Regions from separate parts of the Pseudomonas sp. StFLB209 genome, predicted to be linked through region 2. Evidence: predicted binding sites of a transcription regulator. Region 2 holds the regulator's gene; the other holds the start of a gene.
The links. Region 2 encodes FliA, which starts transcription of late flagellar genes. Its sites were predicted from a motif close to CTAAAGTTTNNNNNNNNNNNGCCGNTAA; they were not measured.
Positions count from the first base shown of each region.

Region 1: a site for FliA is predicted at 1,951-1,978, ahead of PSCI_RS04010 (methyl-accepting chemotaxis protein). Genes of this name have one in related genera too.

Region 1 is NZ_AP014637.1:861,631-864,824, forward strand. Features, by position in the region: gene PSCI_RS03995 (class I SAM-dependent methyltransferase) at 1-134, shown strand, start outside; yybP-ykoY riboswitch at 174-295, shown strand; gene PSCI_RS04000 (TMEM165/GDT1 family protein) at 382-966, shown strand; gene PSCI_RS04005 (M48 family metallopeptidase) at 970-1,788, opposite strand; gene PSCI_RS04010 (methyl-accepting chemotaxis protein) at 2,080-2,532, shown strand; gene PSCI_RS04015 (SOS response-associated peptidase) at 2,536-3,159, opposite strand; gene PSCI_RS04020 (putative signal transducing protein) at 3,163-3,194, opposite strand, start outside.
Region 2 is NZ_AP014637.1:3,929,956-3,933,149, reverse strand. Features, by position in the region: gene PSCI_RS17630 (protein phosphatase CheZ) at 1-758, opposite strand, end outside; gene PSCI_RS17625 (chemotaxis response regulator CheY) at 779-1,153, opposite strand; gene fliA (RNA polymerase sigma factor FliA) at 1,389-2,129, opposite strand; gene fleN (flagellar synthesis regulator FleN) at 2,126-2,962, opposite strand; gene flhF (flagellar biosynthesis protein FlhF) at 3,078-3,194, opposite strand, start outside.

The sequences.
Region 1 (3,194 bases), 3.1 Mb from region 2:
GAAAAGGCGGTGAACTTCGGTTGGTCGCCAATAGTTTCCTGCGCTACCAACCTCTGATCGAGGAGCATGTCGGCGCCTGTGAAACCCTGGCCGAGGGCGATGGTTTTCGGATTTATCGCGCCAGACGCAACTGAAAATAAGCGCTTGCCCAAACCGTGCGAGCTAGGCAGAATCCGCTCCGTCCTAGGGGAGTAGTCTCCCGCGAGCCACCGGCTCGTCCGGCATGCATCAACATACTTGGCCCGCAGGCCATGGTGCGTGCGACCCGCAATCCGCGTCAGACGGAGCAGGGTTTGACAAGACCTATGACACGCACAACCTTACCCAGGGCGGGGAGGCTGTACGTGTCATTAGCCGTGTCGACCCGCCCTTGGAAACCTGATGCTGGAATCTCTTCTTATCCCCACCGCCATCGTGGCTCTCGCCGAAATAGGCGACAAAACGCAACTGTTGGCGCTGATCCTTGCCGCACGATTTCGCAAACCCTGGCCGATCATTGCCGGTATCGTCGCTGCGACCCTTGCCAACCATGCCGCAGCAGGTGCCGTAGGCGCCTGGGTCGGGCAGTTTTTCTCGGATGTCGTACTGCACTGGATCCTGGCTGCCAGCTTTGCCGCCACGGCGCTGTGGACCCTGGTACCAGACAAACTGGACGATGACGAAACCAGTACCGCGCGCAAGTTCGGCCCGTTCATGACCACCCTGATTGCCTTCTTCATCGCCGAAATCGGCGACAAGACCCAAATCGCCACGGTGATGCTCGCGGCCCAGTACAGCTACCTGTGGCTGGTGATTCTGGGCACCACCCTCGGCATGTTGATCGCCAACGTGCCGGTGGTGCTGGCCGGTAATTTCGCCGCCGAGAAACTGCCCCTGACCCTGATTCGTCGCCTGGCAGCCAGCGCCTTTCTGGTCATGGCGCTGGTTGCGGTGTACAAGGCGATGCAGATCAGCGGCTGGCTGTAGTACTCAGGACTTCTTCGCTTGCTCATAAAGCGGCATGACCTTGGGAATTGCCGCCTGCAGCGAGGCAATGCGGTTCTGCGAGGCCGGGTGGGTACTCATGAATTCCGGCGTCGAACCGCCGGCCTTCTGGGTCATTTTCTGCCACAGCGTGATCGCCGCGTTGGGGTTGTAACCGGCGCGGGCCGACAATTCCAGGCCCAACAGGTCGGCTTCATTTTCGTTGCTGCGGCTGTTGGGCAGGGTCAGGCTGTAATTGACCACGGTATCGGCCAGCGCCAGGCTGTCCTGGCCCAACCCCAGCAACGCGCCAGCGCCCTGTTTGGCCATCGCCACACCATAGGCCTTGGACATCGCCTCGCGGCCATGTTCACGCAGGGCATGGGCGATTTCATGGCCCATAACGGCTGCGATCTCATCGTCAGTGAGGTTAAGGTTCTCGATCAGCCCGGTATAGAAAATGATCTTGCCGCCCGGTCCGCAGTTGGCATTGAGTTCGTCGCTTTTGATCAGATTCACTTCCCACTGCCACTGCGCCGAATCGGCACGCAACTTCGGCGCCTGGGCGATCAGCCGGTCAGCGATGGCATGCACGCGCTTGGCATTGCTGCTGGTGGTATCCAGCACGCCCTTGCTTGAGGCCTCACCGACCGTCTGCTGATAAGACTGGGCATACATGTTGTTGACCTCTTCGGTCGACAGCATGCTGAACATGTACTGCTTGCGCTCTACCCCTACCGAGTCACCGGTGGTGGTGTTAACTGCCTGGCAGCCGCCCAGCAGTACGGCAGCGCCAACGGCGCAAATGGCAAAAGACTGACGCATCACGTAACTCTCCTTACAGGCTTGGCGGTCATCCTAGGCCGTACAGAGCTTGTGCGCCAGCGCTCCGCCAATCGCCCCTTGGTCCGCAAAAAACGCCCGATAGTTCCCTGGCCTGTAACAGACTTGCTGGATCATGCTGCCAGGGTTCGTCGTCGGCCAGGCTTCATGATTTTCCGGCAGCGGGCGATAGTACTAAGAGGGTGTTTACAAAATAGGCGAACGCCGTATTGCCGAGTGCAGCCATTTTGTGGACACCCGCTAAAGAACGGGGCTGTTCGGTCTGGAGTTGCCATGAAGCGCAAGTCGATCCGGTTTTCCATCGCGTCACTGACAGGCACACTGACGCTAGGCATAGCGGCGTTGCCCGGTAGCAGCCTGGTCGGGCTGCTGCCCGGTGTGGCAGGGTTGCTGCTGATCTGGCTGGCCGCCAGCAGGGTCGCGCGCCGCCCACAGCAACAAGCCGACCGCCATGAGGGCATCGCTGATGCCATGAACCTGATACAGCGCCTGCCACACACAGACGTCAATGCTGACGCCCTTCGCCCCCGGATGCGCAACCTTGCCGACCAGGCCAACCTGCTGGCCCTCAACAGCGCCATCCACGCCGCAACGCGGCAGGTACAAGGCCGGGATGTTACCCAAACGCCCGGCCGCACGCGCCCGGTGGTGCCGCGTCAGGACGACACCGACCCGATCCGCCTGGCAGAGCAGCAACGGCGGTTGATCAATCAGTTCAAGGTCTGAAAGCTAGAGAGGCGTGAGGCACTGCGGCCCATTCAGAGCCGGATCATTGATCAGGTTGGCCAGCGGCCGCTCGCGCAGTTGCGTCTGCCGCGCAGCCAGCAAGCCTTGCAAGACGTGCTCCGGGGTCTTCGGGTCTAGCCAGGCGCGCTGGCCGTCTTCGTCGAGTATCAGCGGCCGGCGCTGATCCATGGCCGGCTGAGTGACCACCGCAACGCTCAGCCACTCCTGCTCCTGCACCGGGTAGCGTTCCCAGATGGCCGCGAAAAACAGCGAAGAGCCTTCGGCGGGCGTCAGCCAGAAGGGCTGCTTGCGGGCATTGCCGCGCCATTCATAGAAGCCGTTGGCCGGCAGCAGGCAGCGCCGCTGAGAAAACGCCTCACGAAACATCGGCTGCTCGGCCACGGTTTCGGCGCGGGCATGGGCCGGGGTGCGGCTCAAATCGGTCAGCCAGGCCGGCGTCAGCCCCCAGCGCGCGCGCGCCAGGGTAGGAGCGCCCTGTTCATCGGCACGCAGCATCAAGACCCATTGCGTCGGGGAGATGTTCCACTGTGGCTGCTGATCGGATGGAAACCCCGGTATGGCGGCAAAGTCACGATTCCAGCGAAACAGGGCATAGCGTCCACACATAGTTCAGCACACCAGTACATCAGGAAAACTGTCGG
Region 2 (3,194 bases):
TCCACATCATCCTGACCGGAAACGACATCTTCCCGTTTATCGGCATGAATCTGCGGACCTTCACCCTGAGCAAGATGTTTTTTCGGATCTTTTTCTGCTTGCATCGCTTCACGGTCATGCTCGATCCCGGCAAAGCGATCGACATGGCTGGCCATCAGTACCAGCTTGAGCAGGTTGCTCTCAACTTCGGTGACCAGTTGCGTCACGCGCTTGATCACCTGACCGGTAAGGTCCTGATAATCCTGGGCCAGCAGAATGTCGTTGAGATGGCTGGCAACGGCATGGCTCTCTTTCTCGGTACGCGACAGGAAACCGTCCACCCGCTTGGCCAGATCACGAAACTCCTCAGCACCGATTTCGCGGCGCATGAAGCGCCCCCAGTCGGCACTCAGCGCCTTGGCGTCGTCACTGAGGCTGTTCATCAACGGTGTGCTTTGCTCCACCAGATCCATGGTGCGGTTGGCCGCACCCTCGGTCAGCCTTACAACATACGACAAACGCTCGGCGGCATCAGTGATCTGAGACACCTCTTCGGCTTGCGGCATCTGCGGATCGATATGGAAATTGACGATCGCGCTGTGCAGCTCACGCGTCAATTTGCCCACTTCCTGATACAGGCCGCGGTCGCGCGCCTGGTTGAGCTCATGGATCAGTTGCACGGCGTCGCCGAATTTGCCTTTTTCAAGGCTGGCGACCAGCTCGTGCGCGTGTTTTTTCAGGGTCGACTCGAAGTCACCCAATGAATCATTGTTATCCATAGCGCCCTCGCGGCATGCACTCAGCTATTGACGCGCTCGAAGATCTTTTCAATCTTCTCTTGCAATACCTGGGCGGTGAAAGGCTTGACCACATAGCCGTTCACACCGGCCTGGGCCGCTTCAATGATCTGCTCACGCTTGGCTTCAGCAGTCACCATCAGCACCGGAATGTTCTTCAGGCGCTCGTCCTGACGCACTTGGCGCAGCAGGTCGATACCCGACATGCCAGGCATGTTCCAGTCGGTTACCAGAAAATCAAAGGCACCGCTTTGCAGCATCGGCAGCGCGGTAAGACCGTCATCTGCTTCCGATGTATTGGTAAACCCCAGGTCACGCAACAGATTTTTTATGATCCGCCGCATCGTTGAAAAGTCATCAACGATGAGGATTTTCATGTTCTTGTCCAATTCGACCTCCAAGCAGTCTTTAACGAGCCCGCTCCCCGGACCCGCCGTTCACTCAATACAGGTACAGCAACCCCCCGGTGCAACCAGCGCTCGACGCACCAGACACCAGAACACGGCCAAATCGCCTGCAAACAACCCTGTAGAGTTGATTGACAGGCTCCTGCCTTGTCCGGGTAGTCGACACCTCAAGCCCTGCACAGCCGGCCTGAAACCAATGGATCTGTCAGCGCGCCCGCCATTCCCCCAAACGACCTCGCAAGCGGGCTGCGCACTGACTGTGTAACTGGCTGACCCGAGATTCGCTGACCCCAAGGACCTCACCGATCTCTTTGAGGTTCAACTCCTCGTCATAGTACAACGCCAGCACCAAACGCTCACGCTCCGGAAGATTGGCAATGGCATCGGCCAATGCTTTCTGGAAGCGCTCGTCCTCAAGATCGCGCGACGGCTCCAGCGAACCGCTGGCGCCATCTTCGTGCAGCCCATCATGCTCGCCGTCCTGCAGCAGGTCGTCAAAGCTGAACAGCCGACTGCCCAAAGTGTCGTTCAAGATAGCGTAATAATCATCAAGACTTAACTGGAGTTCGGCAGCAACTTCATGATCTTTAGCGTCGCGCCCTGTTCTTGCTTCAATAGCGCGAATCGCATCACTGACCATCCGGGTATTTCGATGCACTGAACGCGGCGCCCAGTCACCTTTACGCACCTCGTCAAGCATCGCGCCACGGATCCGAATGCCGGCGTAGGTTTCGAAACTGGCACCCTTGGTGGAGTCGTATTTGGTCGATACTTCAAGCAGGCCGATCATGCCCGCCTGGATCAGGTCTTCGACCTGGACGCTGGCAGGCAGACGGGCCAGCAGGTGGTAGGCAATACGCTTGACCAGTGGCGCATAGCGCTCAATCAACTCGTATTGCGAATTCCTTGATGCCTTGCTGTACATCTGATAACCGCTGGCTGTCATTGAACCGGTCCCGCTGCACTGGTCTGGTGAACAAGTCGCTCGACAAAGAACTCAAGGTGCCCACGCGGATTGGCCGGCAACGGCCAGGTATCGACCTTCTGGGCAATGGCTCGGAATGCCAGCGCGCATTTGGAGCGTGGAAAGGCTTCGTAGACCGCACGTTGCTTTTGCACCGCCTTGCGCACACATTCGTCATAGGGCACTGCGCCGACATACTGCAAGGCCACGTCCAGAAAACGATCGGTCACCTTGGTCAGTTTGGCAAACAGGTTACGACCCTCTTGCGGCGTCTGCGCCATGTTGGCCAGGACCCTGAAGCGGTTCATGCCGTAGTCGCGATTGAGCAGTTTGATCAGCGCGTAAGCGTCGGTGATCGAGGTCGGTTCATCGCAGACCACCAGCAAGACCTCTTGGGCGGCACGCACGAAACTGACCACCGATTCACCGATACCGGCTGCGGTGTCGATCACCAGCACATCAAGATTGTCGCCAAGCTCGCTGAACGCCTGGATCAGGCCGGCATGCTGCGCGGGCGCCAGGTGCACCATGCTCTGGGTACCGGAGGCCGCTGGCACGATACGCACTCCGCCAGGCCCCTGGAGCAGGACGTCACGCAGCTCACAGCGGCCCTCGATGACATCGGCCAGGGTGCGTTTGGGCGTAAGGCCCAGCAAAACATCAACGTTGGCCAGACCAAGATCAGCATCAAGCAGCATGACGCGACGGCCGAGCTCGGCCAGCGCCAGCGACAGATTCACTGAAACGTTGGTCTTGCCAACGCCACCTTTGCCGCCGGTCACGGCGATAACCTGTACGGGATGCATGCTGCCCATGTTATTTCTTTACCTTGTCATGCGTAGACTGGAGCCACATTACGGGCTGCACGTTCCGTGACGAACAATGCCTGGCAGACCACCGATGCAGTAATTTTTTAGTCGTGTTCATCAATCACCCCACTCGCTTGCCGGGGTTGTGATAAAGGTCGGCGAACATGTCCGCCATAGCCTCTTCGCTGGGTTCATCCTGCATTTGCACACTGACGGCCCGACTCACCAGTTGATGGCG